2 regions of the Aliiglaciecola sp. 2_MG-2023 genome follow, and region 1 is predicted to be linked to the other one. Evidence: predicted binding sites of a transcription regulator. Region 1 holds the regulator's gene; the other holds the start of a gene.

Region 1 (15,083 bases):
AAAGCGTCTGCTAGACCAGCTTTTACTGCTTCAATATCAAGACCTTCAAATGGGTTAGATACTAATTGTTCGCCCATTTGGTAACCAATACCATAGCTTGCTTGAAGCTCAACACTGTTATATTTTTCTGACACGTTATATCCTGTTTTGATTGGGAAAGATAAAAAGTGAATGGTATCATAGTTAACGTGTTGCCTTGTACCCCAAAAGCTAATTGGTTAGATACAAAATTAGTAAAATAATAAAAGTCATAGAATAAGCTGCAAAATAATAATAAAAGCTCATCTAAATGACCTTAAGATTAAGTATGATTTAACTTTGTACCCGAACTAAAACATATTTTATTAACTCAAAAATTCTAATTTGTATATTCAGTTTGGAGGATGTGTGAAAGAGCAACTAGCAGTTCAATTGAAGGAATCTGTACGATTTCTAGGAGCGACTCTCGGAGACACAATTCGTGCTCAGCTTGGTGAAGAGTGGCTTGAACGAATAGAATCAGTGCGTATCGGCGGACGGAAATCCCATTTAGGCGATAAAGACTCAACTCAGCAATTAAAAGATCTATTTGCTGAACTCAATAATGAAGATCTTCTGACCGTTGGCAGAGCGTTTTCACAATTCCTTAATTTAGCCAATATAGCCGAACAGGAATTCAATAGTATTTCGATAACAGATGATCCTGTTGAAAAGTTATTCGAACATTTAGATGAAGCAAAAATCGATCAAAGTGACTTTGCTGATGCATTTGAGCAACTTAAGATCGATTTGGTACTTACCGCACACCCAACAGAAGTTACCCGTCGTACATTAATTCACAAACACGGTGAGCTGGCTCGCTGTTTACGTGAAATGCACCAAAGCATGCTTTCAGACGAAGAACGTAGCGAAATAGAAACGCGCATTGCCGACTTGATTAGTCAAGCTTGGCATACCGAAGAAATACGCTCTGTTCGCCCGACTCCAGTAGATGAAGCGCGTTGGGGATTCTCAGTTATTGAGAACTCATTATGGGATGCGGTTCCTGCGTTTATCCGCTCATTGGATAAAAAGGTTAACAGCAAGTTTGGTATTTCATTACCAATAGACGCTTCACCAGTGCAATTTAGTTCTTGGATGGGTGGTGATCGTGACGGCAACCCAAATGTAACCTCTAAAATTACCCAAGAGGTGTTGTTGCTTGCCAGAAAACGTGCAGCGAAACTGTTTGCCAAAGATATTGATGCTCTGCAAGTAGAACTCTCTATGGGTGACTGCGATCAAGCGCTTAAAGATATAGTCGGTGAAGACCAACTAGAACCCTACCGTGCATTGTTACGCCCCCTTTATCATAGACTTGCAAAGACGCAAGAAGGTATCGACAATTATTTAGCTGGTCATCAAGTTGATGATACTAATTGGGTGACTTGTCAAGATGACATACTGGCACCTTTGTTAACCTGCTATCAGTCATTGCATGCTTGTGGAATGCAAGTTATCGCCGACGGCAAACTATTAGACACCATTAGACGTGTACATTGTTTTGGTGTGCACTTACTTAAATTAGATATTCGACAAGATTCAGAACGCCATGCTCAAGTATTTGGCGAGTTAACACGCTACTTTGGCATGGGTGATTACATGCATTGGAGCGAAGAAGACAAACAAGCGTTCTTGTTAAAAGAATTGGGATCTAAGCGTCCACTTATTCCGGAAAACTGGGAACCTTCGGCAGAAGTCCAAGAGGTTTTAGATACCTGCCGCATTATTGCTAAAAACAGCCAACAAGGTTTTGGGATTTATATTATTTCAATGGCAAGTCTGCCCTCAGATGTGCTTGCTGTGCAGTTACTGCTTAAAGACACAGGTGTTAAATGGCCAATGCCAGTAGCACCACTGTTCGAAACCTTGGATGATTTGAATAACGCTGCAATTGTGATGAAACAATTGCTCAGTATCGATTGGTATCGAGGTTATATTCAAGGTAAACAGTACGTAATGATTGGTTATTCTGACTCAGCAAAAGACGCCGGTGCGTTGGCCGCTGGGTGGGCCCAATACGAGTCTCAAGAAGCATTGGTTAAATTAGCCGATGAATTTGAAACCAAGTTGACCTTGTTTCATGGTCGCGGAGGTACAATCGGACGTGGAGGTCTACCTGCACATGCTGCTATCCATTCACAACCTCCAGGTTCTCTCACCGGTGGTTTTAGGGTTACTGAGCAAGGTGAAACCATACGTTATAAATTTGGTATGCCGGAACTTGCGAAAGGAAGCCTAGGCTTATACGCCAGTGCGATTCTAGAAGCGATATTGTTTCCACCACCTAAGCCAAAACAAGAGTGGCGAGAAGCGATTACCTCTATGGCCAACGAAGGTCGTGATAACTATCGTAAAATAGTACGTCATGATGAAAACTTTGTGCCCTACTTTAGAGTGGCAACTCCCGAACAAGAGCTCGGCAAGTTACCCTTAGGTAGTCGTCCAGCAAAACGCAAACCAACAGGTGGTATTGAGAGTCTCAGAGCAATCCCATGGATTTTCGCATGGGCGCAAACGCGGTTGGTTTTACCGTCTTGGTTAGGTTCAATGAAAGCAGTGACCGATTACTACCAATCAGGTCAGCAGCAGATCATTGATGATATGTTGGAAAATTGGCCATTCTTCCATTCCCGCTTATCGATGCTTGATATGGTGTTTAATAAAGCAGACACCAGAATAAGCAAAGAATATGATGATCGTCTTGTACCGGCTGAATTGCAGTATTTTGGTGAAGCATTGAGAACCGAGCTAGATGAAAGCATTGAATCTTTGCTCAAATTATTAGGCCAAGAGACTGTAATGGAAACGGATCTGCGAGGAAAAGAATCCATGAGTATTAGAGCGGGTTACTTGCAACCTTTGCACTTCTTGCAAATTGAATTGTTATCTAGAATAAGAAAATTAGATGACAGTCAACACGATGCGTTATTGGAAAGAGCAATGATGGTAACCATCGCAGGTATTGCTGTGGGCATGCGTAATACAGGTTAATTCTGGCTGAACTAGCCTGCATAAAAAAGCCCCTTGTAGTTAACTACAAGGGGCTTTTTGTTAGGTTCGGCAATAGGTTAAATGCTTAACCTTTTACGAATTTAACACCTAACTCAATATCGCCACGCAAACCGTCAAGCATTGAATCTTTTGCGTTTTGTTCAAATTCACTCAACTCACCGTAGGGTAGAATTTCTTCTACACCGTTAGGACCTAGTCTTACAGGGTGAGAGAAGAATACTGCGTCGTCTGAGTTGGTTTCAACATAAGTATATTCAACCACGTTGTCGCCTTTCATAGCAGCTACTAGAGACAAACAGAATCTTGCCGCAGCTTGACCCATTGACAAAGTAGCAGATCCGCCACCGGCTTTTGCTTCAACAACTTCAGTACCAGCGTTTTGAATGCGAGTAGTTAAACTTGCTATTTCATCATCGCTAAATGTCACACCTTCAACTTGTGAAAGTAGAGGTAAAATAGTTGTACCAGAGTGACCACCAATAACAGGAACGTGCACACTAGTAGAGCTCAAACCTTTCAATTCAGCTACAAAAGTTTCAGAACGGATAACATCAAGAGTAGTTACACCGAACAATTTGTTTTTGTTGTAAACACCCTTAGCTTTTAACGTTTCTGCAGCAATCGCAACAGTAGTGTTAACTGGGTTGGTAATAATACATGTACATGCATCAGGACAGTTATCCGCAATACCTTCAACTAGGTTCTTAACGATACCCGCATTGATATTGAACAAATCAGAACGATCCATACCTGGTTTACGAGGTACCCCTGCTGGGATCAAAACAATATCACAACCTTGTAACGCAGTTGCTAAATCATCTTTACCAAAACCTTCAACTTTTACGTCTGTAGGGATGTGGCTCAAATCAACTGCCACTCCTGGCACAACAGGTGCAACATCATATAAAGCTAACTCGGAACCAGCTGGTAACTGGGTTTTCAATAAAAGAGAAAGGGCCTGACCGATACCGCCTGCAGCACCTAATACCGCTACTTTCATAGTTGTCTCCTGTGGGACTATTAAATTGACGGCAAACCATAGAGTAAGCCGCATGAAAAAACAATTTATTGTGGTGAATGTTCACTATCTGTTTTGCAATATAACTCTTTTAGCCTAACATTCAGTTAGTTTTTAAGGCTTAACAGAATATATGGGTTAGATGCTACGAATTCAATACTTAGTAGTAACTCAAAACAGACACTTTAACTATATGATATTAATGCAAAGTATTTTGCTGCTTGTAAACAAGGCTACCTACCCTGTTTAGATTGTGTCAAACTATAGCAGTTAATAGCGAGGGTGGCATGTCTAATACAAAACAAGAAGAATTGGTCAAAGCATTTAAAGATATTTTAAAAACGGAAAGCTTTGGCTCTCAAGGTGAAATTGTTGATGCACTAACGGAACAAGGCTTTGGCAGTATTAGCCAATCCAAGGTGTCCCGAATGCTGAGTAAATTTGGTGCAGTGCGAACACGCAACGCTCGTGGCGATATGGTGTATTGTTTGCCTCCAGAGATGGGCATGCCCACAGCAAAAAGCCCATTGCGTCAATTAGTATTAGATATTGTGCACAACAATGTCATGGTAATCATTCGTACCAGTCCAGGGGCCGCGCAACTAATTGCCCGCTTACTCGATTCTCTTAGCCAAAAAGACGGCGTACTAGGCACTATTGCGGGCGATGATACGATATTTATTGCTCCTGCCGATATCAGCAATATTGAAGAAACACGTAAAAAAGTCGAAGCGCTATTTGAAAACGTGTAAATTTTAAAAATACACACAAATTATTTCTTGGCAATCTATACCAAATAGAGATTGTTTGGTTGCCGTATTTTAAATTTTGAGTTCTGTAGTAATGATAACAATCAAACACTTTCATCATCCTAAATTGACCGTAAACTCATGGCTTATTCGAGAAAATGCTGCGGTGGCTGTTTTAGGTAAAAATGGGGCCGGAAAACAATATGTTGATAAGCTTTTGTTGGGGCAATTAAAAGATGCCGAATACGCTAGCTTAACTATCCCCGAAAACCAGTTGGTAACATTGGTTTCTTTTGAAACCTTACAAGCAGTTTATGAAAATGAATTAAAGATTGACGAAACTGATCTCACCGATGAAATTGATTTTGGCACTCCGGCAAAAGACTTTTTACCCCAAGACAAACTTGACCACCCATTTATTGCCAGCTTCCACTTAGAACATCGCCTTGATACCGGTTTTCGACAGCTCAGTACTGGCGAGTCGCGCAAGCTGTTAATCTTAAAAGCGATATTATCTGGCGCTACCTATATTATTTTGGATAACCCATTTGATGATTTAGATCCATCATCAAGGGCGCAATTAAGTCAGGTGTTAAGTCAGCTAAAACACCAAGATATCACCTTGATTATATTACTCAGTAATCGTCAAGACATCCCAGACTGGATCACAACATTCGCGCTGGTAGAAAATAATAGTTTGCATGATTTGAGTGGATTATCAGTAAGTGATGCGCAAGCCACTATCGACACTATATTTGCTTTTGACGCACTGGATAAGTCGTTACTTGAGCGAATGATAACGGATAAACATAGCCACAATAAAAAACCGTTAGTACGCATCAAAAACGCGAATGTTATTTATGCCGAAAATCACGCACTCAAATCCGCCGATTTGAGTATTGATACTTTTCAACACACTATTATTACCGGACCAAATGGCTCAGGTAAATCAACGTTGTTGCAATTGGTTACCGGTGACTGTCCACAATGTTTCAGTAATGATGTCACTGTGATGGGGCATAGACGGGGAACCGGTGAAACCATTTGGGACATTAAAAAGCACTTGGGGATAGTCTCCCCCGATATTCACCGCTCCTATCGAGTAGGTTGCAATGCCTTGACAGTAGTTCTTTCAGGATTCATGGATTCTATCGGTTTGTACAAAGACGTGAGTGCTAGTCAAAAACAACAAGCATTAGCATGGTTAGATTTAATTGGCCTTAGGCCACTGGCCAATAACAGCTTTAAACAACTTAGCTTTGGTGAACAGCGATTGTTGCTGATCGCCCGAGCTTTAGTGAAATTCCCGTCACTTTTAGTGTTAGACGAACCCACACAAGGCTTAGATGAAATTAATCGGCGCTTAGTACTAGATGTGATTACAACTATTGCTAAAAAACAGTTGGCAACCATTCTCATGGTTAGCCATCGTGAAGATGAACGCTTGCCAATCTTTGCCCAGCACAAAGAATTGCAGGCTGGATAGTCGCAAGGGTTAACCTACAATATGTAGGTTATTTCAACTCAACTTCGCGCCACACTAGGCGATGATCAGATGATGCTTGTCGTTCTTCAACTAATTCACTACCTGGCTCACTTTTACTGGGCCAGAATACCCCTGAGTCGAGTATTGAAAGGCCAGCTTTAGATGGCAGCACATAGTCAACAGTTAAGCCCCACTTTGCGGTATGATATTTGGCATTAGGGTTATTCAAGTTAGACTCTTTCGCACCTGCACTTTTGGGTAATTCGTGTTGAGCAACACGGGGATGAGCAAGTAAATCAGCCATCATAGTGCGTTCTCCATCGCCTTCATTTGCAGATGCATTCAAATCCCCTAATATAACAAAACGCTCGCCACTAAAGCCGCCTCTGTTGCCCTTATCATCATAGATATAGTCAGCTTTTGAACCGGCGTCTAAATAATCATTCCAAAATTGAATTTCATCATGATTTCGCAAACCATTACGATTTTCCGGCCCATCAAATACCGGAGGAGTTGGATGACTCGCAAGTACATGTAACGTCTTACCTTCTATGTTAATCGGAATATCCCAATGGGATTTAGACGATAAGCGTAAAACTTCCATCGCCTCGGCTGAATACCAAGCACTACCATCGGTGTTCTTAATTTTCCCTAAAGTGTTGTGAGGCATGTCTTTCCACAAGAACTTTTGGAAAGTTCGAGCGCCATGCAAATCAATGGGATAGCGGCTCAATAGCAACATCCCATACTGTCCAGGATAACGACCAAAACCAAAGGCATCACTACCTGAATTTTCTATTTTACCGTCGTTATTTAAGTCAACGCCGCTAGCAACCCCTGTGTTGACCGGAGCATAGTAAAAATATGGGTAATCAATAGCCCGCTGCCCTTGCTGTGAAACCTGCAAATAATTGTTGATAAAAGCGTCAGGACCCAGCGACGGATCGCTGCTGTAATCAAACTCATTTAGCAGAATAATATCAGGTCGAATTCGTTGAATAATCTGTGCAATATTTTTTATCTGTTGGTTATCGCCTGTGGCTAAATGCTTAAACAACAAAGTCGGATCATGCTGGTCTTGCTGCGCTTCTGTCCCTCGATAATTATCCGCTTCCATACTCACATTAAAGGTCGCCACTCGAATTGTTGGTTGAGAATTAGCACAGCTAACTAATTGCATTGCGATTAGCACTCCTAAGATTATCGAAAAGAACTTCATTTTTTATCAACCCGCATATTAAATACCTCGAATCTATTAGTATATCTTACCTTCAAACACAAAAAAGCCGGTCATAAAGACCGGCTTTTACATTGGTTTAACTTACAAATTAGAATTTGTAGCTAATACCTAAACGCATTTCCCATAGAGAAGCATCACCTTGACGACTTTCAGGTGAAGTGTCACCTAAGCGCGCAGTGTTATAGTTAACTTCTTCTAAGATACCCCAATCATCATTTAGCATGTTAGTAAAGTTGTCGATAGTTAAACTTACTGATGCTGAATGATCTTCAGAGAACGCTGGAATTTCTTGTCTAACGGCAATATCTACCTTAGTCCACCAGCCACTTTCTTCGCTGTTACGCTCAACACCGATTGGCAACACACTGTCGCTATCTAGGTAAGGAGTATATCCAAATATGCTATTACCATCTGTACGGGCAAAGCTATAAGGACGACCAGACTGAGTCAATGCATACATATTGAAGCGAGTATCCAATCCTGGGATTATCTCAACAACATAACTAAAGTCTGCAGTAAGACGGTGTTCAATGTTCCAATCTGATAACGAAGAAACGTCTTCATTAGGATTAGTGAACGCTCTGTATTGGTAGTTAGAGAATGCAACCGAGCTAGTCATTGGTTGTACATCTTCAGCATGGTTATAAGAGTAACCCGCTACCAAACGTATACCGTTGTCCCACGACTTTTGAAGTGTGGTAGTTAATGAGTAAGAGGTTGATACTTCACCAGAGTTAGTTAGTTCAAGTGAACCATAACCATTGCGGTCGTAATCAATATACCCTTCATCAGTGAAACCAACTTCTTCAATACCTACGTATTTGATCATCGCTTGGTCTTGAGTAAACGACACTAACAAGTCTGCATTTAAAATGTAATCAGATTCAGTTACGTGAGTCACACCAGCAGATAATTTCCACTCACTAGGCATGTCAAAATCAGGGTCTAGGTTGTTAGACTCAAAGTTAGAAGCAACGCCGCTATCCATCAAGGCATCTAGTTCAGACGGAACACCGTAACCAGGACCTACTGGAGCACCATCTTCTACATTTGTCCAAACAACATCGTCGTCGAACAAGCTGCGTGAACCATCGTCATAACCGAAGTCACCGCCGTCAACTTCACCACCAGCTACGTTAGTACCAGAGTAGTTATTTGACATCCATACGTTAGGGTTACCACCAGAGAACAAGCCAACACCACCACGGATTTCAGTGCTGTCATTTAACGTATAGTTAAGACCGATACGAGGTTGAAGCAAGCTAACACCGTCTAGGTTGGCAGAATTACTGTAACCATTTTGCGCAAGAAAATCTGCATTCTCTTCAGGATAATCAGATGAAGTGATCCAGTCGTAGCGTAAACCAGCAACGACTTTCAAATCATCAGTTAAATAAAACTCGTCTTGGATATAAGTACTGTGAGCCGTATAACCCCAGCTAGCAGCGCGGTCGTCTAAGTTACCAGAGAAAGCACCACCATATTCAACATCACTTGCGAAACCGTTTTCGAAGTCTTCGATGCTATCAAATGAAAGTGACGTTTCAGCATGTTGAATGAAAACGTTAAATACGTCTAGCTTGTCGCTTTCGTAACCGAAGGTTAGTGTATGACCATTATCGAAGTAATAGTTACCGCGGAACATTAGACTTAATGCATCCCAGTCCAAATCATTGGCTTGGCGACTATCATCTGAACCTAGGTAAACAGTTACGTCATCTAAGTAAAGTTTAACTTCACCGAAATCGTTTCCATAAAGGGTTCCATCACCGGTAAGTGAATTTTGACGATTGTCTAAATCTGTGTAAGAAACACGTACTTCAGTGGTGAAGTTATCTGTCCAATCTGAATAAAGCACACCTGAGTAAGATGTCATTTCAGCGCCACGCTCATACAAGTGACTTGAAAGTTCAAATTCATCAGAATCACCATCAGACTCAGAGTAGTTGTTACCATCATTGTAATTGTATGTGAATGAAGCACGGTGCTGCTCGTTAATATTCCAGTCTAGTTTAATAAGAATTTTTTCATCTTCATTTGCAAGACTTGAAGGAGTAGTACCTGGGTCAAATTGATATAACTCGTTAGAAATACGGATAATTTCATCTAACTGAGTTTGTGTCAGCGCAACTTCGTTGATAGCGCCTGAATCAATAACACCACGGTCGAATAAGTTAGCGCCTTCTAATTTCTCATAAGCAGCAAAGATAAATAATTTATCTTTGATTAGAGGAGCACCGATACTGAAACCGTAACGTTTTTCAGAGTAATCACCGATATTAACGTCTTCACCTTCTAAAGAGTCGCCTCTAAAGTCATCACTTCCGTAGTCGTAGAAAGCGGTACCGTGAACTTCGTTAGTACCTGTTTTACTTACTGCACTAATGTTACACGCTGAGAAACCACCATAGATTACGTCAAAAGGTGCGATTTCAACTGCAACACCTTCAATGGCGTCGTAAGAGAAAGGCATTCTTTCAGTTGGATAACCATTAGAATTAAGACCAAACAAGTCATTCATGCGAACACCATCAACAGTCAAGCTGTTGAAGCGAGGGCTTTTACCGACACATTGAATTCCACCGCTACCGCCTTCATCTACATATATACGAGGGTCGATACGAACAATGTCAGTAATATCACGGTTTATGGCTGGTGCATTTTCTAAAGTAGAAAGGTCAAAGTTAGCGCCTGGGCCAATTTTACCAAAAGATAAACTGCTAACTTGAGAAGCCGTTACTGCAATACGCTCAACGCTTTCAGTAGAAGCTAACTCACGGTAAATTGATGCTGTTTCACCCAAGTTCAAGTAAACATCATTGATGGTTTGATCAGAGTATGTATCTGAATCAACTTCAATAGTGTAAGGACCACCAACTCGAAGGCCGTCAAGGTTGAAAGTACCGGCTGCGTTAACAGTTGTTGTTTTCACGGCACCTGTAGGTACGTGAGTAACTTTAATGACTGTTCCTTCAGCTGGATTGCCATTTGGCCCGACAATTTGCCCATTCATACCTGAAGAGGTAACTTGAGCCATTGCTGCTGTTGACATGCCAACAGACATAGCCACTGCAATCGCAATACGATTCAGTTTGGTTTTTTTAAACATTGTGTTTTCCTAAGTAGTGTGTGTTCTTTTCTGCCTATCCAGTTTTCATTCACAGTCTTGTAGCGCTGCTTCATGAAACTATGATGCTTAATTTCAAATCGGGCGTATTGTATCAGTTCAATTATTACACTTTTATGACTCTGGTGTCAGCAATAAAATATAATTGCAAAATTAACCCCAAAGCCACATGGTTATAACCTTCCATTTACTTTCTTGACCAACTGGTCAATCCGATTTAAAGTAAAAAACAATAAAATCTAGACTAAACAGTCACATACAAATCAGACCATTTAGTCTAGGGTTAATTTATACTTAATTTTTGAACAAATTAGTATAATTTTTTTTGATTCAGACTGACTTTTTTTGCGATGACTGGTATCTTTTGCCAAGTTTTTATTGATTCAGGGTCGAAATGGCTTCTCCACTTATTATCGCAATTGCTGGTGCTTCTGGTTCTGGTAAATCTTTGTTTACAGAAAATCTTCTCAATGAGTTTGCCCAACAAGGTCGACCTGTTCAAATTTTGCGCGAAGATCATTATTATCGCGCGCAAGATCATTTGCCTATGCATGAACGTGAGAAAAACAACTACGATCATCCCAAAGCATTTGAGCATGAATTGTTGGTTAAGCACTTGATGGACTTGAAAGAAGGTAAATCCATCGAGTACCCGACTTACTGTTACAAAACCCACACTCGACTGCAACAGAGAGAGGTTTTGGATTCTGCACCCGTAATCATTGTTGAAGGTATAATGTTGCTGGCAAGTCCTGCATTGGAACCGCTATATGATGTCAAAATCTTTGTTGATACGCCGTTGGACATCTGCCTTTTACGAAGAATAAAACGAGACATTGCAGAACGGGGAAGGACCTTAGAGTCGGTAGCTCACCAATACGAAAGTACTGTGAAACCTATGTATCATCAGTTTATTGCGCCAAGTAGATTTACCGCAGATGTGATTGTCACCCAAGGTGGTGAAAACTATATCGCTCTGGATGTTATTAAATCGCACATCCAGCAAGCATTACTTAATGAATAAAAATCAACTAAAAAAATAATAATAAAAAGGAAATACCATGATCGGTTTACTTGGAATTGTGGTGTTGATAGCCATAGCATATGGCTTATCGGCCCACCGCAAAAGCATTAACTGGCGAACAGTTGGCGGTGCTTTTTTTATACAAGCAATTGTAGGAGCTTTGATTCTTTATGTTCCTGCAGGCAAAGATGCACTGCTTAAAATGTCTGCCGGGGTGCAGTGGATTTTGGATATGGGTCAAGCAGGTATTGATTTTATATTTGGTCCTCTTGGTAATAAATCAATGGGATTTATTTTTGCTTTCAATGTATTGCCGGCAATTGTATTTTTCTCATCTTTGATAGCTGTTTTGTACTACATCGGTGTAATGCAGTGGGTAATTCGCCTAATTGGTGGCTTCTTACAGTTTTTCCTAAAAACTAGTCGGCCAGAGTCCATGTCTGCAGCGGCCAATATTTTTGTTGGTCAGACAGAAGCCCCTCTTGTGGTAAAACCTTTTATCCCACAAATGACCCGTTCAGAACTATTTGCAATTATGGTTGGCGGTTTGGCGTCGATTGCAGGTGCAGTGATGGTAGGTTACGCCCAATTGGGTGTGGATATTAAGTTTTTGTTAGCAGCCAGTTTTATGGCCGCACCAGGCGGTTTGCTTATGGCTAAAATTATCATGCCTGAGACAGAAACCTATAAGAACGAATTAGACGAATTGCAAAAAGAAGATGACGGTTATGCAAATGTTTTTGATGCCGCTGCAACGGGTGCCGCATCAGGTTTACATTTAGCTTTAAACGTTGGGGCAATGCTGTTGGCATTCATCGCCTTAATTGCAATTTTAAACGGCTTAATTGGTGGTATAGGCGGCTGGTTCGGGCAAGGTGAGCTAAGTTTACAAATGATTTTAGGATATCTATTCCAACCCTTAGCATGGGTATTAGGTGTGCCATGGGACGAAGCCAATTTGGCAGGCAGTTTTATTGGCCAAAAAATGGTCGTAAATGAATTTATTGCTTATTTAGACTTCATTAAATATCAAGAAGAATTATCCCTTAAATCTCAAGCTATTATCACCTTTGCATTATGTGGATTCGCCAATTTTTCTTCCATTGCTATATTAATGGGTGGAATAGGCGCTCTTGCTCCTACACGACGTAAAGAAATCGCTCGTTTAGGTTTAAAAGCAGTCATTGCAGCAACCTTATCTAACCTGATGAGTGCCACGCTAGCAGGTCTTTTTGTCACCTTATAGGTAAGTTTTTTACCGGTGTCATTTACAAAATTTGCAGCAATTTATGGGTATTGCTGCAATTGACAGGAAATATTATGAAATTAGAAGCAGTAGATTATACAAAGCCAGGGGCTGACAAGTTATTTGTTGAGTCCTTGCACAAAACAGGGTTTGGCGTATTAAAGAACCATCCCATATCGCAATCATCCGTAAGCTCCATTTACCAAAACTGGCAAGCTTGGTTTGATTCCGAAGATAAACAGAGCTTTTTGTTCGATAAAGAAACTCAAGATGGTTTTTTCCCTACCAGCGTATCTGAAACAGCTAAAGGGTTTAAGAAAAAAGATATTAAAGAGTATTTCCATTATTACCCTTGGGGAAAATGCCCTGCGGAATTAAAACAAGAAGCAGCGGCCTATTATCAGGCAGCCATGAATTTAGCAGCTGAATTACTTACTTGGGTTGAAAAATACTCTCCTGCTGATGTAGCAAAACTATACAGTCAACCACTTAGCAATATGATAAAAGACAGTGAGCAAACCTTACTTAGAATTTTACATTATCCGCCACTTACAGGTGACGAAGAAGCCGATGCTATCCGCGCAGCTGCCCATGAAGACATTAATCTATTGACCATTTTGCCTGCTGCGAATGAGCCGGGTTTACAAGTGAAAGGCACTGGCGATGAATGGATTGATGTGCCCAGTGATTTTGGCAACCTGATCATCAACATTGGCGATATGTTGCAAGAAGCCTCTGGTGGTTATTTTCCTTCTACTACCCACAGAGTAGTTAACCCTGCGGGCGCAGATATGACTAAATCTCGTATCTCTTTGCCACTATTTTTACACCCTCGTCCCGATGTGGTTTTATCAGAACGTCACACCGCGGATAGCTATTTGAAAGAACGTTTACGTGAGCTTGGCGTAGCCTAAAATAAATTTCATAGTCTGTCGCGAAGCAGCTAAATATCGGCACTTTTTCTTTTCAGGTTAAGTGCCTTTTTTTGTGCCGTTTTCTATTCTGGTAATTTATCCATTAATCTCAAGATGTTAAAACTCGTCTCTACAGCAGCTTGAAAAAATTCAGGATCAACGGTTTCTACCGTGTCTTTTTCAGTATGATAAAAAGCGTGCTCGCTCACACCTACGAACAAATAGGGAATGTCTACTTTACCAAACGAAGCATGGTCGCTGGCTTTGCGCCAATCTGAACCCATTGCCATTGAATAGCCTCGTTGGTTTCTTCTGTGTTGATTAACTAAGCACAACCCTGCCTCATCAATTGCTTGGGCTACAACCTTCTTAAATGGTGAATGATATCGTGCACCAGAAACGTACAATCGATTTTTGCCTTGATTCTGCGAGAGCATATCTAAATTAAGGTTGTACTTAATTTGGCGCAGTTCAACGGGCGGATTTTGTACAAATGCTTTAGAGCCATATAGGCCTTTTTCTTCGGCATCGGTGGCCAGAAAAATGATCGAATATTCAGATCCTTGCTGAGCAATTTTGTCTGCTATCGCCAACATTGCCGAAACGCCAGAAGCGTTGTCATCAGCACCATTAAAAACTTTTGTACCGCGCGTTCCAATGTGATCATAATGCGCACTTATGACAATGAATTGTTGCGGATGAGTTCTGCCCATAAGGTAGCCGCCAATATTCACACCATCAATGTGTGAGAAAGTTGTTTCATAGCGAAAAGGCAGTCGATATTTTTGATCCTCTGAAAAAGATTTCAATCCTATTTCAGAGAATCGATTGACTAAAAACTGTTGAGCGAGTTTAGAACCAGAGGACTGATTTTTACGTCCTTGCATTTCATCTGATGCTAAGTAGCTAAAGTCCTTCCATAAACGCTCGCCATCGATATTATGGGTTAACTCAAATTGGTTGCAATCTGCGTAACTAATCAATGGCCACAGCAAGCTCAAGCTTGCAATTAACTTAGTGTTTTTTACTATCATCACGGCTGAGTAAATCCAATTTCCCTTGGTAACGTTCTTGGTCTTGATGACTACGTGCGCGGTCTTTAGCTTTTTTAAAATACAATTGACTGCGACGTACATCTCCTAGTTCATAATAGGCTTTTGCCAATCCGAAATAAATTTCGTGTTTACTTTTATCTAACCTCAAGGCATCTCTATAATGTTTTAAAGCCAACTCAAATTCACCATTT
Region 2 (15,083 bases), on a different contig from region 1:
TTCCATTACTAATCAGATTTCCTACAGCACTTTTCAGTAGGTGTGGATAACAACTTAAAGTCAGTTCTGGAATGTCACCTAAAATTAATTCCTTACCACTATTTTGCGCTTCAAACTCGGCATCATTGAAAAGCTCTGTAAAACAACTTTTCAAACCAACAAGTTGTTTATCTTCAACAGCTACATCTGCCTCTAATCTAGATAGACGCAACACTTGACCAATCATTGAATCGATTTGCTGTGCTTCTTTTTCGATTCTCAATAGCTGTTTTTCAATCGACTCTGGCAGCTGTTCTTTTTGATTTTGAGCAATACCAATGGCAAGTTGCAATCTTGCCAGTGGCGACCTTAACTCATGTGATATATCAGCGACTAACCTTTTTTGACTTCCCATTAAGTCGGCAAGGCGTTTCGTCATAGAATTAAAATCTCGCCCCAAGGCGCCTATTTCGTCACCTCTTTTTGATGCAAATTTTACGTTTTGGGTTAAGTCACCATTGGCCACTTTCCTAGCACTTTTCTGCAATTGTCGAATAGGTCGAACAAGCGACCAGACAAACAAAGCGCACAGACTTCCGCTGACTAGCAATACGCTTAAGCCAAGCGCTATGGGATTTGTCTGCATCAACTGCCGTGCAAGATTTGGAGGGCGCGGTTTACCAGTGAACAGAAAATATGTCTGTCCTCTTACCGAGACTTTAGCTGGCCCAAAAAAGACCCCTGACGTAGTTCGAATAACAAAAGGTTGCGTCTCATTAATGAGTTCCAAAAACGGCTCTTTTAACGGCATCATTTCTCTTGGGAAACCATAAATAAATTCTTTGCTTTGAGCATCTATTAACATCAATGCATCTTTGCTTCTTTGCCCCGTGCGGCCTAATAAACGATTTAATTCGGCTTTGGGAAATCGCTCTGCAGTTAGCTCAATACGAGACGCTATTTGCTGTATACGATTAATGTCTACGTTATTTAGCGGTTTAATTGAGTAGTTAGAGTTGGTTTGCTTAGCTAACCAAGCGCCAACAAGACCCAACAGAATCGCTGCCAACCAAAACCATAAAAACGTTTTGCCAAAAAGACTGTTGGCAGGGTTAAGCTTTTTTAAAAACCTCATTGTTCAACCACGAACAAATAGCCAGTACCTCTAACCGTTTTAATTTTTTCTTGATCACTGTGTTGCATTAATTTACGCCTAATATTACTCACATGCATATCAATACTGCGATCAAATGCCATCAATTTTCTGCCCAATACTTTTTCGCTGATATCATTTTTACTAACAATTTGACCTGCGTTTATCATCAACAAATGCAAAATTAAAAACTCAGTAGCGGTAAACTCTAAAATATTTCCAGCACATTCAACACTCTGTGTATTGGGGTTCAATACAACATCATCAATTTGTAATCGTTGCTGAGAGCTTGTTGAAGGCAAATAATCCATGCGCCTGACGATAGCTTTGATTCGAGCCGATAACTCACGATGATTAAATGGTTTAGGCAAATAATCGTCGGCGCCAAGCTCTAACCCAAAAATTTTATCAAAATCATCGCCTTTAGCTGTTAACATCAACACTGGCGTTAAATGACTAGTGCGTAATCGCTTAAGCACTTCAAATCCATCTATTTGCGGCAACATCACGTCCAACAAAATTAAATCGTAATGTTTCGGCCCGATGGCTTTTTGTAAGCCTGTCTCACCATCATTGGCTTGATCTATTTCATACCCTTGGGGCGACAAATACTCTATCAACAAGTTGCACAGTTCTTTATCATCATCGATAACAAGTAGTGATTTATTTTGCATGTAACCTCAATTATTCTATATGTCATTGGTACATTATGTGGTGAATTGTAAGCTTCCAGCTGATTAAGTGACAGACGAAAAGAACATTATTTACACAAGCTTTACAATGGCCAGACACTTCTTTGCATTGACGTAACTATAATGTTTATCAAATCAACGACAAGGTAAATGTCGTTATTTCGTTAAACATTAATCAAAAGGTGATACACATGAAAAGCAAATTGATTTTTTCTAAAGCAATCATTGCCATAGCTGCTACCGCAGCCGTCACTGCATTTGCAATTCAAGCGCATGAGCGTCCAGAACCACCAATGCGTGCGGTATTCAAAAAGCTAGATTTAACAGATCAGCAAAAACTTGATGTACGCACTATCATGCAGCAATCTAAAGCAGATGGTGAAATTTACAAGCAAGATTTAAACAACATCAAAAATCAGCTTAAGAGCTTAATTAGATCTACTGATTGGGATCAAGATTCGGTAGTGAGTTTGTTACAACAAGAGCAAGATATTAAATCTCAACTTGCGTTAAGCTCGGCGACCAAACGCAACGCTGTCTGGAATACCCTCACCGCAGAGCAACAACAAAAGTTGAGTGCCATGAGCGAAAAAGGCAAAGAACGCAAAGGCAAGGGGCATAAAGGAGAAAAACGTTCTTCGCCGATGAAAATGTTCAAGAGACTCGACTTAACCGACGAGCAAAGTGCAAAAATTAAAGCTTTGTTTGAAAGCCAAAAAGCGGCTATGGAATCTCAGCGTGAAACGGTGAAAGGTTATCGCGATCAAGCTCAACAGCTGGTTAGAAGTGAAACTTTTGATCAATCAGCATGGTTGGCAGTGAGTGAGAAACTTCAAGCAGCTCATTTGCAAATGTCGACAGACATGTCAAAAGTGCGCCATCAAATCTGGAATATCCTTGATGAGGAACAACAGGCAAAAATGGCGAAAATGGATGAAAAAAGAGAACACCGCAAAGGTGGTGACAAACATGATAAGAAGAGACGTCATCAAGACGACGAACTCTAACTATCACATTGGTTACGTTAAAGATTATTGATAGTTATAAATTAACTATCAATAATCAGGCACAGTCCTCAAGTATTCGTCGCTGTCAAACAGCGGCGAAGTAATGATTAAATCCGCAGTGCAACGATTACAAGCTACAGGCAAATTCCACACCGAACATAATCGAAGTAAAGCTTTTACGTCAGGATCATGAGGTGCGGGGTTGAGTGGATCCCAAAAAAAGATTAAACAATCTAGTTTTCGCTCAGCGATTAATGCGCCAATTTGTTGGTCGCCACCTAAGGGTCCACTTTTAAAACGATGAACAGGTAAATCTAAACTGTCGGCGATTAGTCCGCCTGTTGTACCTGTCGCCACCAAATTATACTTTTTCAATTGTTCAATATGGGTGCGACTCCAGTCAACTAACTCCGCTTTCATGTGATCGTGAGCCACTAAAGCAATGGTCTTTTTTACTAATTCAGTCATGGATATTATTTCCTAGTATTTATCTAGCTGATTCGCTAAAGCACACGTGTTTTATCATATTCTTTAACAAAGAAACTGTGGGGTCCACATATTCTAACGATATAAACTCATCCGGCTGATGGGCTTGATTGATACTGCCCGGCCCCAAAACCAAAGTATCGCAGCCAAGCTGATTGATAAAAGGAGCCTCAGTAGCATAATTAGCATTTGTGACTTTAAAATCCGTCAACTTTTCAGCTAAGGCGATAATATTGTGCTCATTCTTACATGAGAACGCCGGAGCTGTCGGATACATAAGCTGCATGTCTACGCGGTCAGGATAAGCCTGTTTAACAGGTAACAGCGCTTCATCAATCAATGCAATTGCTTCTTCATCACTCAATCCAGGTACACAGCGAATATCAAAGTTAAGTTTGCAATGTCCACAAATTCGATTTTCGCCATCGCCGCCATGAATATGCCCTAAATTCATCGTTGCTTGGGGAACACTAAAACTTTCGTCGCGGTAATTTTTGGCAAGTTGGTCACGTAACGTGAGTAGCTGCTGTATTGCCATTTGCATAATTTCAATGGCGTTTACGCCTTTATCTGGATCGCTGGAATGGCCAGCTTTTCCAGTAATATTTAGGCTCTGCGCCATATGTCCTTTATGTTTACCGATTGGTTTCAGCTCTGTGGGTTCACCAATGATAGCCATATCAGGTTTAATTAACTGTTGTTGAGCAAAAAACCTAGCTCCGGCCATAGAGGTTTCTTCATCGGCTGTGGCTAAAATATACAGTGGTTTTTGCAGCTTTTTTAAAGGAATATCTTTTAAAGCTTCCAAAATAAAAGCAAAAAATCCTTTCATGTCGCAGGTCCCTAAACCATAAAAGGAATCATTTTTTTGCTGCAGTATAAATGGGTCGCTATTCCATCGACCTTCATCAAATGGCACTGTATCTGAGTGACCAGCTAACAGCAGACCGCCCTTGCCCGTGCCGAGTTTGGCTAATAAATTGAATTTATTCCGTGCTTCAGGCACTTTTTGAATAGAAATGCTAAAACCTAAGTCTGAAAAAAGATTCCCTAAATAGTCGATTAACTGACGATTACTCATATCTAGATCTTCGTCTACGGCACTTATTGTAGGGATGGAAATGATTTTTTCATAAACTTCTAAGAAAGTTAAATTTGGCATAAGAACCTTAAAATATAATTATTCACTTTTATTGCATATTTATAACATTGATGGCATGCTACGTCCATGCAACAAAGAACCAGTTTTAAACTGATTTTTAAACCTTAACGATCAATTACAGTGCATATTGCCTGAAAATTGATGAATAGAGAATAAATGAGAACTATGAGCACAAATAACTCCCTGCCTTGCTACGCTTGTACGTCTGTCCGACGAATCTAATTTTGGTTGCGTAGCACGCTCCTCTCCTTTGATATAGAAGAAGTTTTTAAAGGATTGGGGCGCTTTTTTTATTTTTCTAAGTTAACATTTTCAAAAATTATCGGTAAACATCATTATGTTGAAAGCATGTGTAATCGGAGCAAGTGGATATACAGGCGCAGAACTCGCCAGAATATTAACCTTGCATCCTAAATTTGAGCTAGCAGGATTGTTTGTTTCGCAAAACAGTCAAGATGCAAATAAAGCTTTAAGTCAGCTCCACCCCTCTTTAAGCGGTTTAGTCGACACTAAGGTTTTACCCATTAATGATGGTCTGTTAAGCGAGCTCGCAGATTCTTTAGATGCCATATTTTTAGCCACACCTCACGAAGCCAGCCACGACTGGATGCCTATATTAACGGCAGGAAAAGCAAAAATATTCGATTTATCAGGGGCGTTCAGAATTAAAGATGCAGACGTGTTTGCAGACTTTTATGGATTTGCACACCAGCATAAACCGTTACTTGAAAAAGCGGTCTACGGGTTAGCTGAATGGAATGCAGCGTCTATTGCTGAGGCATCGCTAGTAGCAGTGCCAGGTTGCTACCCTACAGCTTCGCTATCAGCGCTCAAGCCTTTGTTTAATTCAAATCTGTTAGACAGCCAGCATCGTCCAATTATTAATGCGGTATCTGGTGTTAGTGGTGCGGGAAGAAAAGCCGCTTTGGGAAATAGCTATTGCGAAGTGAGCCTGCAAGCATATGGTGTTCTTGGCCATCGCCACCAGCCAGAAATTAGCCAAGCCTTAGGTACCGACGTTATATTTACTCCCCATTTAGGTAATTTTAAGCGCGGAATATTGGCCACAATTACGGTGAAAACAGTTGCTGGCACCAGCAAAGAGCAAGTATCGGACGCTTACCAAAAAGCCTACAGTGATAAACCTATTATCCGTTTACTAAATCATTTTCCTAAGTTAGATGATGTAGTGAATACTGCGCACTGTGATCTGCATTGGAAGTTAGATGAAAAATCTGGATATTTAGTCATTGGCAGTGCCATCGACAACTTGTTAAAAGGTGCAGCATCTCAAGCAATTCAATGTGCTAACTTAAGTTTCGGTTTTGCATCTCCTACTGGATTAATTGCTGAGGTGAGTAAATGAAAGTAAAAGTTATCAAAGTTGGTGGTGCATTTTTAGATGACCCAAGTATTTCCGCAGACTTTTTTGCCGCGCTTTATGCCGCTCAAGAACAACAGCCAATAGTGTTAGTTCATGGTGGTGGCAGCAGTGTTGAGAAGCTTTTAAAAAATCTGTCACTTAGCAGTCATAAACTAAATGGTCTGAGAGTCACGCCGAAATCACAAATTGATTATGTCGTCGGTGCTTTAGCCGGCACAGCCAATAAAAACTTGTGTGCATTAGCGAAAAAAAGTGGACTTATCCCTGTGGGATTAAGTTTATTGGATGGTAACATTACCAATTGCCATCAAATCAGTGAAGAATTAGGCAATGTAGGTTCTGCAGAGCCTATTGATCAAACTTTACTGACGACTCTGTTGGCAGCTGGCTTTTTACCCATAGTGAGCTCCATTGGAGCAGATGACCAGGGTGAATTGCTTAATATCAACGCCGATCAAGCAGCAACAGCCATTGCCAAACTGCTTAATGCACAACTAGTTTTGTTATCAGATGTAGCAGGTGTGCTCGATCAGAATAAGTCACTTATTAATAAACTCACGTCTGACGATATTGAAACTTTGATATCAGATGGTGTTATTCGCGATGGTATGACAGTGAAAGTAGAAGCGGCATTAGATGCGGCGAATCAAATAGGACAGTCTGTGACTATAGCAAGTTGGAAAAACCTTGATATTTTAACCCAAGATACTCCAACTGAAGAAAACGCTTCTGCAGGAACAACCATTTTCCCATCGTCTAAGGAAAACAAATGAAACAGGACCTATTAACGTTTAAAGATTGGAGTTCGCAGGATTTAAATAATTTGTTGGCGCTAGCGGCAAAAATTAAAGCTGCGCCTGAAGAACACAATCAAGTTTTGGCTGGAAAATCAATTGCGGCTTTGTTCGAGAAACCCTCTTTGCGTACCCGTGTTAGTTTTGATATTGGTATCAATAAACTCGGTGGACACATGGTTTACCTTGACTCCCAGGCTGGTAAACTAGCTGGCCGAGAAGACGCCAAAGACACAGCAGCAAATTTAGCTTGTTGGGCAGATGCGATTGTTGCCAGAGTGTTTAGTCATGATACCTTAGTGCAGTTTAGTCAAGCTTCTAAAGTACCGGTAATCAACGCGTTATGCGACCTCTATCACCCGTGCCAAGCAATAGCTGATTTTCTCACCTTACAAGAAACCTATGGTTCATTAGAAAACTTAACCTTAGCTTATGTAGGTGATGGCAATAACGTTACCCATTCACTATTGCTGGTTGGCGCTATACTAGGGGTGAATATCGTTAGTGTTACCCCTGCAGGTTACGAAGTTGATCAAGGGATATTTGAATTAAGCCAAAAAATTGCAGAAAAATCTGGTGCAAAAATCATCCAAAGTAATAACGTCGAAGACGCTAAAGGTGCCAATGTACTTTATGCTGATACGTGGTTATCAATGGGAGATGAAACACCGTTATCAGATATTAAACGCATTTTTGACCCATACAAAGTCGACGAAGCTATGATGGCATTAACCGGTGCACAATACGTTATGCATTGCCAACCCGCTCATCGTGATTTAGAAATTAGCGGTACTTTAATTGATAGCGATAAATCATTATTAATGCAACAAGCTGAAAATAGAATGCATGGCCAAAATGCCATTCTAGTAACGTTGTTAGCTTAAAATTGAGTGACTCGAAGTTCATTTTAAAAAATCAATCTGTTGAAGCTGATTTGTTCAAACTACAAATCAACACAAGTTTATTTAGGAAATAGTTATGTCAAAACCCGACGTTAAAAAAGTTGTTTTAGCCTATTCAGGCGGCTTAGATACCTCTGCCATTATTCCATGGTTGAAAGAAAATTATGATTGTGAAGTAGTCGCCTTTGCGGCAGATGTTGGCCAAGGCGATGAAGAATTAGAAGGTCTTCGTGAAAAAGCCATTAAAACCGGTGCCAGCGAATGTTATATCGTTGATTTGAAAGAAGAGTTTGTTGCTGACTATATTTATCCAACAATCAAAACTGGCGCGGTATACGAAGGTGAATATTTACTAGGTACTTCAATGGCTCGTCCAGTAATTGCGAAAGCACAAGTAGAAATTGCCCGTAAAGTAGGCGCAGACGCGCTATGCCACGGTTGTACTGGTAAAGGTAACGACCAAGTACGTTTCGAAAGTACTTTTGCAGCTCTAGCACCTGACTTACAAGTTATTGCACCTTGGCGTGAGTGGGATATGGTTTCACGTGAAGACTTATTAGATTACCTAGCAAAACGTGATATTAAAACCAGTGCTTCTGCCACTAAAATATACAGCCGTGATGCAAACGCTTGGCACATCTCTCATGAAGGTGGTGAATTAGAGGATCCTTGGTGTGAACCAACCAAAGGCATTTGGACCATGACAGTCGATCCAGAAGATGCGCCAGACAAGCCTGAAAGCGTTTCCCTAAGTTTTGATAAAGGACAACTTACTACAGTTAACGGTGTTGCTCTTTCGCCATATAACGCGCTAGTTGAACTGAACAAAATTGCAGCCAAACATGGTGTTGGCCGAATCGATATCGTTGAAAACCGCTTAGTCGGCATGAAGTCTCGTGGATGTTATGAAACTCCTGGCGGCACAGTCATTATGGCTGCGTATAAAGCGCTAGAGTGCATGGTTTTAGATAAAGCAGCATTAAAACACCGTGAATATTTAGGTTTAGAGTTTTCACACGTGATGTATGACGGACGTTGGTTTACTGCTCTTTCCGACTCATTGTTAGCAGGTGCCGAAGTATTTGCGCAACAAGTTACTGGTGACATCGTCATTAAGCTATATAAAGGTCGCGCTACTGTTACTCAACGTCGTTCACCAAATAGCTTGTATTCAGAAGATTTTGCCACCTTCGGACAAGACGATGTGTATGACCAAAAACATGCTGAAGGATTTATTCGTTTGTTCAGCTTATCAAGTCGTATTGCAACCTTAAATAAAAAAGCGCGCGACGCGAATAAAGGAAACTAGTCATGGGTTTATGGGGAGGCCGCTTTCAAGAGGGCAGCAGTAATATGTTCAAACAGGTCAACGACTCGTTGCCCTTTGATCGGATTTTGGCCAGCCAAGATATTCGCGGTTCAATTGTGTGGTCACGTGCCATTGCTAAAGCAGGTGTATTGACCACTCAAGAACAGCAACAAATAGAAGCTGCTTTAAATGAATTGCTAAGCAAAGCCGAAGCAGATGAATTGGATTTTGATGCCAGTAGTGAAGAAGATATTCACAGTTTCATTGAGTCTGCGTTAATTGAAAAACTTGGTGATCTGGGAAGAAAGCTTCATACCGGTCGCAGTCGTAACGATCAAGTCGCTACCGACTTTCGATTGTGGTGTAAAGAGCACCTAGAAAGCTTGAAAGACGATTTACTGGCAATTAAAAGTGCGCTGGTATTATCTGCTGATCGCAACAGAGACGTCATCTTACCTGGTTACACCCATTTACAACGAGCTCAACCAGTACGATACCCGCATTGGTGTTTGGCTTATGTTGAGATGATCAAACGCGACATTAGTCGTTTAGAGGATTTGCTGGTAAGAATGAATCAATGCCCATTAGGCAGTGGCGCGCTAGCCGGCACGGTTTACGCCATTGATCGTCAGGAAATTGCTGAACAGCTGAGCTTTGGCTCTCCTTGCGCCAACAGTTTAGACGCCGTATCCGATCGAGACTATGTTTTAGAACTATTGTTTTGTGCCAGTACTTCAATGATGCATTTATCGCGCATGGCTGAAGATCTTATTTTCTTTAACTCTGGCGAAGCCGGCTTTATCACCCTTGGTGATGCAGTCACTTCAGGCTCGTCATTAATGCCGCAAAAGAAAAATCCAGATGCATTAGAATTAATGCGCGGAAAATGCGGCAGAGTATTTGGAAGCTTACAAGGCTTGTTGGTTACCATGAAGGGTCTTCCCTTGGCTTATAACAAAGACATGCAAGAAGACAAAGAAGGTGCCTTTGATGCAGTTAATCAATGGCATATCTGTTTGTGTATCGCTGCAGAAGTGGTAGACACTATTGAGTTAGATGCTCAACGGACTGCTCAGGCGGCCAAACAAGGTTATGCCAATGCTACCGAAATGGCAGATTACCTTGTTGCTAAAGGTATTCCATTTAGGACGGCACACGATATTTCTGGTCAAATTGTTCTAGCAGCCATTGAGCAAAACAAACCCATTGAAAATTTAAGCATAGCTGAATTGCAAACCTTCAGTTCAGTAATTGAAGATGATGTATATGCTGTATTAGAGCTTGAATACTTAGTGGACAAACGCAATATTTTGGGTGGCACAGGTGCTCATCCAGTGTTTGCAGCCCTTGATGCAGAACTGAAAAGTTTAAAGAGCTGAGGAACGAAAGATGGTGATGTCAGACATTGATGGCGTTAGGTTGTTTCGCAACTCAGCACCCTATATTAATTCTCATAGGGGCAAAACGTTTGTTTTAATGTTTGGTGGCGAGGCCGTTGAGGATGTTAATTTTCCTAACATTATCAATGATATAGCCTTGCTCAACAGTTTGGGTGTGAAGCTTGTTTTAGTGCACGGTGCAAGGCCACAAATCGATCAGCGCATTGCATTAAGAGGGGTTGAAAAACGTTTCAACAATAATATTCGTCTCACCGACAAACAAACCTTGGAATCTGTAAAAGACGCTGCAGGCTCGGTGCGCTCGCAAATCGAGGCGCTATTAACCATGGGGCTAGCTAACTCGCCAATGCACGGAGCTCATATTCGTGTGTGTTCTGGTAATTTGGTTGTGGCTATGCCCATGGGCGTTAGAGAAGGCGTCGATTTTGAGCATACCGGTGTGGTAAGACGAATTGACGTGATGGGCATCAACGATCATCTTCAGGATGGTTCAATCGTATTGCTTTCCCCCATGGGTTACTCGTCTACGGGCGAAGTCTTCAACTTATCTCATGAAGATGTCGCCACACAGGCTGCCATCAGCTTAAACGCCGATAAGTTGATTGTTTTTTCTGAACATCAGGGCATTTTAGATGAAACAGGAAAGCTGCGTCGTAATATCGATTCAGCCCAATTATCTGATTTGCTTGAAGAAGGTGCCAGAGAAGACCAGTTAGGAATATTGGATGCCATTAACCAGACAATAGCCGCTGATATTCCTCGCTGTCACTGTGTCAGTTACAAAAAGGACGGCGCCTTATTGCAGGAGTTGTTCACCCGTGACGGTTCAGGCTCGCTTGTTTCTAAACGCCATTACGAGCAACTTAGAAAAGCACGAATTGAAGATGTGGGCGGGATCCTACAACTGATCAATCCTCTCGAAGAAAAAGGTATTCTGGTTAAACGTTCTCGAGAACTCCTTGAAGCGGAAATTGAACAGTTCACGGTCATAGAGCGAGACGGTATGATTATCGCCTGTGCTGCCTTTTATCCTTACCCGCAGGATGGTACTGGTGAGCTTGCCTGTGTTGCTACCCATGGTGATTATCGCGGCAAAAGTCGTGCTGAACGTCTGCTCGAAGCAATTCGACAAGATGCCATTGAGCAGGGTTTAGAGAGTATTTTTGTGCTGACGACAGTGACTGCACATTGGTTTCAAGAACAAGGATTCGTTTTGGCCAGCATTGATGCGCTGCCTGAATCGAAAAAGTTGTTATATAACTTTCAAAGAAATTCGAAAGTATTTGTAATGGCCCTTGATAAATAAACAGCCTTCTTATCTTGATGTGGGCTGAGCTCAAATTGCGAAACTATTTGACTGCGACAACACTGCCAACTATTTAACATAAATAGTTGGCAGTAAATCGATTAAATACTAGTACGTTTGTATTGACGATATTTAGGGTTCCAGAAATTAGCTTCAATACTAGCTCGTAAAGCTTCGTCAGAGGTCTCTAAAGCCAAACCTTGTTGTTGCGCAACCTTGCCTACTGCAAATGCAATCTTTTTACTCAGACTAGCAATGTCGGTTAAAGGCGGTAACAAAGATCCCTCACCTTCACTTGCTAGTGGCGAAGCAAGTGCTAAGGCTTCACTGGTTGCCATTAACATTTCTTCACTGACCAATCGAGCTTTTGTGGCCACCACACCCAAACCAATTCCTGGAAAGATATAACTATTATTACATTGGGCAATGGGGAAAATACTGCCGTTATATGCAACAGGAGCAAAGGGACTTCCGGTAGCGATAATAACTTGGCCGTTGGTCCATTCAATAACTTGCTCGGGTCTTGCTTCAACCTGACGGGATGGATTACTTAATGGGAAAATAATCGGCAAATCACAATTCGCTTTCATTCCGCGAATAACTTCTTCAGTAAATAGACCTGGCTGTCCGGAAACCCCAATTAGAATGTCTGGTTTTGCATGCGTAACTACGTCTAACAAGCTCGCCCATTCATTTTCAGTATTCCACTGCTTAATCACCTCAGGATTTTGTACTAACTTTTGCTGGAAGTCGCGAAGGCCCTGCATACCATCAGTTAACAAGCCAAAGCGGTCAATCATGAACACTTGCTGTCTAGCTTGAGCGTCGCTAATTCCTTCCTGGCACATACGACTGATGATCATTTCTGCAATACCACATCCTGCAGAACCTGAACCCACAAATACCACTTTTTGCGCACTTAATTTAACACCTTTGCTCAAACAAGCTGCGAGGATTGAACCTAGAGTAACCGCTGCTGTACCTTGAATATCATCGTTAAAACAGCAGACCTGCTCACGGTAACGTTCCAATAATGGCATGGCATTAGGCTGTGCAAAGTCTTCAAACTGAATCAAAACGTCAGGCCAACGTTTGTGGGCTGCTTGAATAAACATATCGACAAATTCATTATATTCATCGCCAGTAATACGTTTATGACGTGCGCCCATGTACATAGGATCGTCGAGCAATTTTTGATTATTTGTCCCTACATCCAACATCACCGGTAAAGTATACGCAGGACTAATTCCGCCACATGCGGTATACAGTGACAATTTACCAATGGGTATACCCATTCCACCAATACCTTGGTCACCTAAGCCCAAGATCCGCTCACCATCAGTTACCACAATGACTTTTACTTTACGTTTAGTGGCATTACGCAGAATATCGTCTATTTGCGTTCGTTCAGAATATGAAATAAATAAACCACGAGAACTGCGATAAATATCCGAAAACTGTTCGCAAGCATCCCCAACTGTCGGGGTGTAAATAATCGGCATCATTTCATCGATATGAGACTGCACTAATCGATAAAACAAGGTTTCATTATTGTCTTGTATCGCGCGCAAATAAATATGCTTGTTAATGGGTGAGGAAAAACTGGAATATTGCATATAAGCCCGTTCGACCTGCTCTTCAATGCTTTCATAGCGTGGCGGCAACAAACCGGTCAAATTGAAGTTTTCACGTTCTTTGGCGGTAAACGCACTACCTTTATTTAACAGCGGCGTCTCAAGTAGTGAAGGGCCAGAATGGGGAATATACAAGTATTTAGAAGTATTGCTCATTAGAGGTATTTTTTTTCCAGTTTTCTCTTTGTTATCAAGAGGATTTAAAGTGATTAGGTGTCAAGTAATAGCAAGTTTAACGAATATTCAGCTAAACTCAGTATCAATTTGTCTGGTCAGATGTGCATCAGAATTATTTATCTAATAACTCATCCATTTTCGCTCAATTTAAATGCGCCTCCGGCTCCTAAGTTAGCTACCAATTTACATTAGCGAACTTAGGAGTAAGGAACATTTGTTCTTATATATACGTTTGAAAAGTGAAACTTCCCTATCGGATCTAAAAAATATCTTCAGGTTCCACACTTTCTGATTGATCGCTTTCAAAGGGATCAACAACAGAGTCAGACTGAACTGAAGAGGTTGGCTCGGTACCCTTTATGAAATATTCAAACATAGACGTATAATCTGTACGTGTTGTGAGTTTACCCGTTGCTCTATCAATTCGAACCGTGATGATATTTTCAGGCATAGGTTTAATTTCTTGAGGCACACCATCAAGCGCTTTTTCCATAAAGCGAATCCATGCAGGTTGAGCTGCTTTCGCGCCATCTTCCGCGCCGATCATGGCGTTGCCAATCCAGTTAAATTTTTCAGGATTTTCGTTTATCAAATTCTGGTTACGAGATGTACGGCCGAGCATACGACTCATATCATCAAAACCAACCCAAGAAGTAGCCACTAACCCTGGCGCAAAACCACTAAACCAAGTATCCCGAGAGTCATTGGTTGTACCGGTTTTACCCGCCAGATCGGTGCGACCAAGAATGTTTCTCGCCCGCCAGCCAGTGCCAAGCCAATAGGTATTGCGCTGGGGATCATTGCTCCATCGACCATTTCCTCGAACAGCTGTACGCATCATTTCGCGCACTAAAAAGGTATTTTGCGCAGACACCACTCTTTGGGCTTGGATTATTTCAGGCTGAGAATCGGCTTCATCTTCTGGGAAACCGTTTAATTCAGCCGCCAACAAAGCCTCGATTTGCTGCTCTGTGAGCTCCTCTGAATTAAGCTCTGATGCATTGGTTACAGATGTTTGCTCAGCATTGTGAGTTTCACATTCTTCACACACTTGCGGAGGATTAGCTTGCCACAATATTTTGCCGTGCTCATCTTCAATACGTTGAATAAAATGAGGGCGCACATAATAACCGCCATTGGCAATAACCGACATTGCAGTAGCAACCTCTAGGGGAGTTTGTGAACCTGAACCTAGTGATAAGGTTTCATCTTTCGGAATTTCAGCGCGGTCAAAACCAAATTTACTCAGATGGTCTGCCGCGGCATTAATACCAATTGCCCGTAATAAACGCACTGACACTACGTTTTTCGATTTGCCCAAGGCGACCCGCATTCGAATTGGTCCGTCATACACAGCTGGCGAGTTTTGTGGCCGCCATGCTGTGCCAGTACTTGCATCCCACTGATTGATAGGAGCGTCGTTAATAATACTTGCTAAGGTGTAACCTTGTTCTATTGCTGCGGAATATATGAAAGGTTTAATATTCGAGCCTACTTGTCTTTTAGCTTGAGTCGCGCGATTGAATTGACTCTGATAAAAACTATATCCACCGACGATTGCCTGCACCGCACCGTTTTTAGGATCCAGTGCCACAAAAGCACCACTCACCGTTGGCAATTGCGACAATTTCCAGATCCCTTCCTCGTTTTGTCTAATCCAGATCAATTGACCTGCAGCCACTATGTCAGCAGCACTTT

The links. The regulator ArgR, encoded in region 1, controls arginine synthesis, uptake and breakdown. The targets are predictions, from matches to a motif close to ANTGAATANNTATTCANT.
Region 2: a site for ArgR is predicted at 4,489-4,506, ahead of argE (acetylornithine deacetylase). Genes of this name have one in related genera too.

Annotation. Positions count from the first base shown of each region.
Region 1 is NZ_JAUORY010000015.1:19,354-34,436, reverse strand. Features, by position in the region: gene Q4567_RS14805 (FKBP-type peptidyl-prolyl cis-trans isomerase) at 1-134, opposite strand, end outside; gene ppc (phosphoenolpyruvate carboxylase) at 388-3,012, shown strand; gene mdh (malate dehydrogenase) at 3,098-4,033, opposite strand; gene argR (transcriptional regulator ArgR) at 4,339-4,803, shown strand; gene Q4567_RS14785 (ATP-binding cassette domain-containing protein) at 4,895-6,286, shown strand; gene Q4567_RS14780 (endonuclease/exonuclease/phosphatase family protein) at 6,315-7,466, opposite strand; gene Q4567_RS14775 (TonB-dependent receptor) at 7,615-10,635, opposite strand; gene udk (uridine kinase) at 11,048-11,677, shown strand; gene Q4567_RS14765 (NupC/NupG family nucleoside CNT transporter) at 11,715-12,923, shown strand; gene Q4567_RS14760 (2OG-Fe(II) oxygenase family protein) at 12,998-13,837, shown strand; gene Q4567_RS14755 (M28 family peptidase) at 13,921-14,871, opposite strand; gene Q4567_RS14750 (tetratricopeptide repeat protein) at 14,852-15,083, opposite strand, start outside.
Region 2 is NZ_JAUORY010000002.1:184,103-199,185, reverse strand. Features, by position in the region: gene Q4567_RS02870 (ATP-binding protein) at 1-1,114, opposite strand, end outside; gene Q4567_RS02865 (response regulator transcription factor) at 1,111-1,806, opposite strand; gene Q4567_RS02860 (Spy/CpxP family protein refolding chaperone) at 2,016-2,831, shown strand; gene Q4567_RS02855 (methylglyoxal synthase) at 2,880-3,299, opposite strand; gene argE (acetylornithine deacetylase) at 3,319-4,479, opposite strand; gene argC (N-acetyl-gamma-glutamyl-phosphate reductase) at 4,817-5,845, shown strand; gene argB (acetylglutamate kinase) at 5,842-6,636, shown strand; gene Q4567_RS02835 (ornithine carbamoyltransferase) at 6,633-7,541, shown strand; gene Q4567_RS02830 (argininosuccinate synthase) at 7,636-8,868, shown strand; gene argH (argininosuccinate lyase) at 8,871-10,247, shown strand; gene argA (amino-acid N-acetyltransferase) at 10,258-11,574, shown strand; gene Q4567_RS02815 (NAD-dependent malic enzyme) at 11,676-13,364, opposite strand; gene Q4567_RS02810 (penicillin-binding protein 1A) at 13,645-15,083, opposite strand, start outside.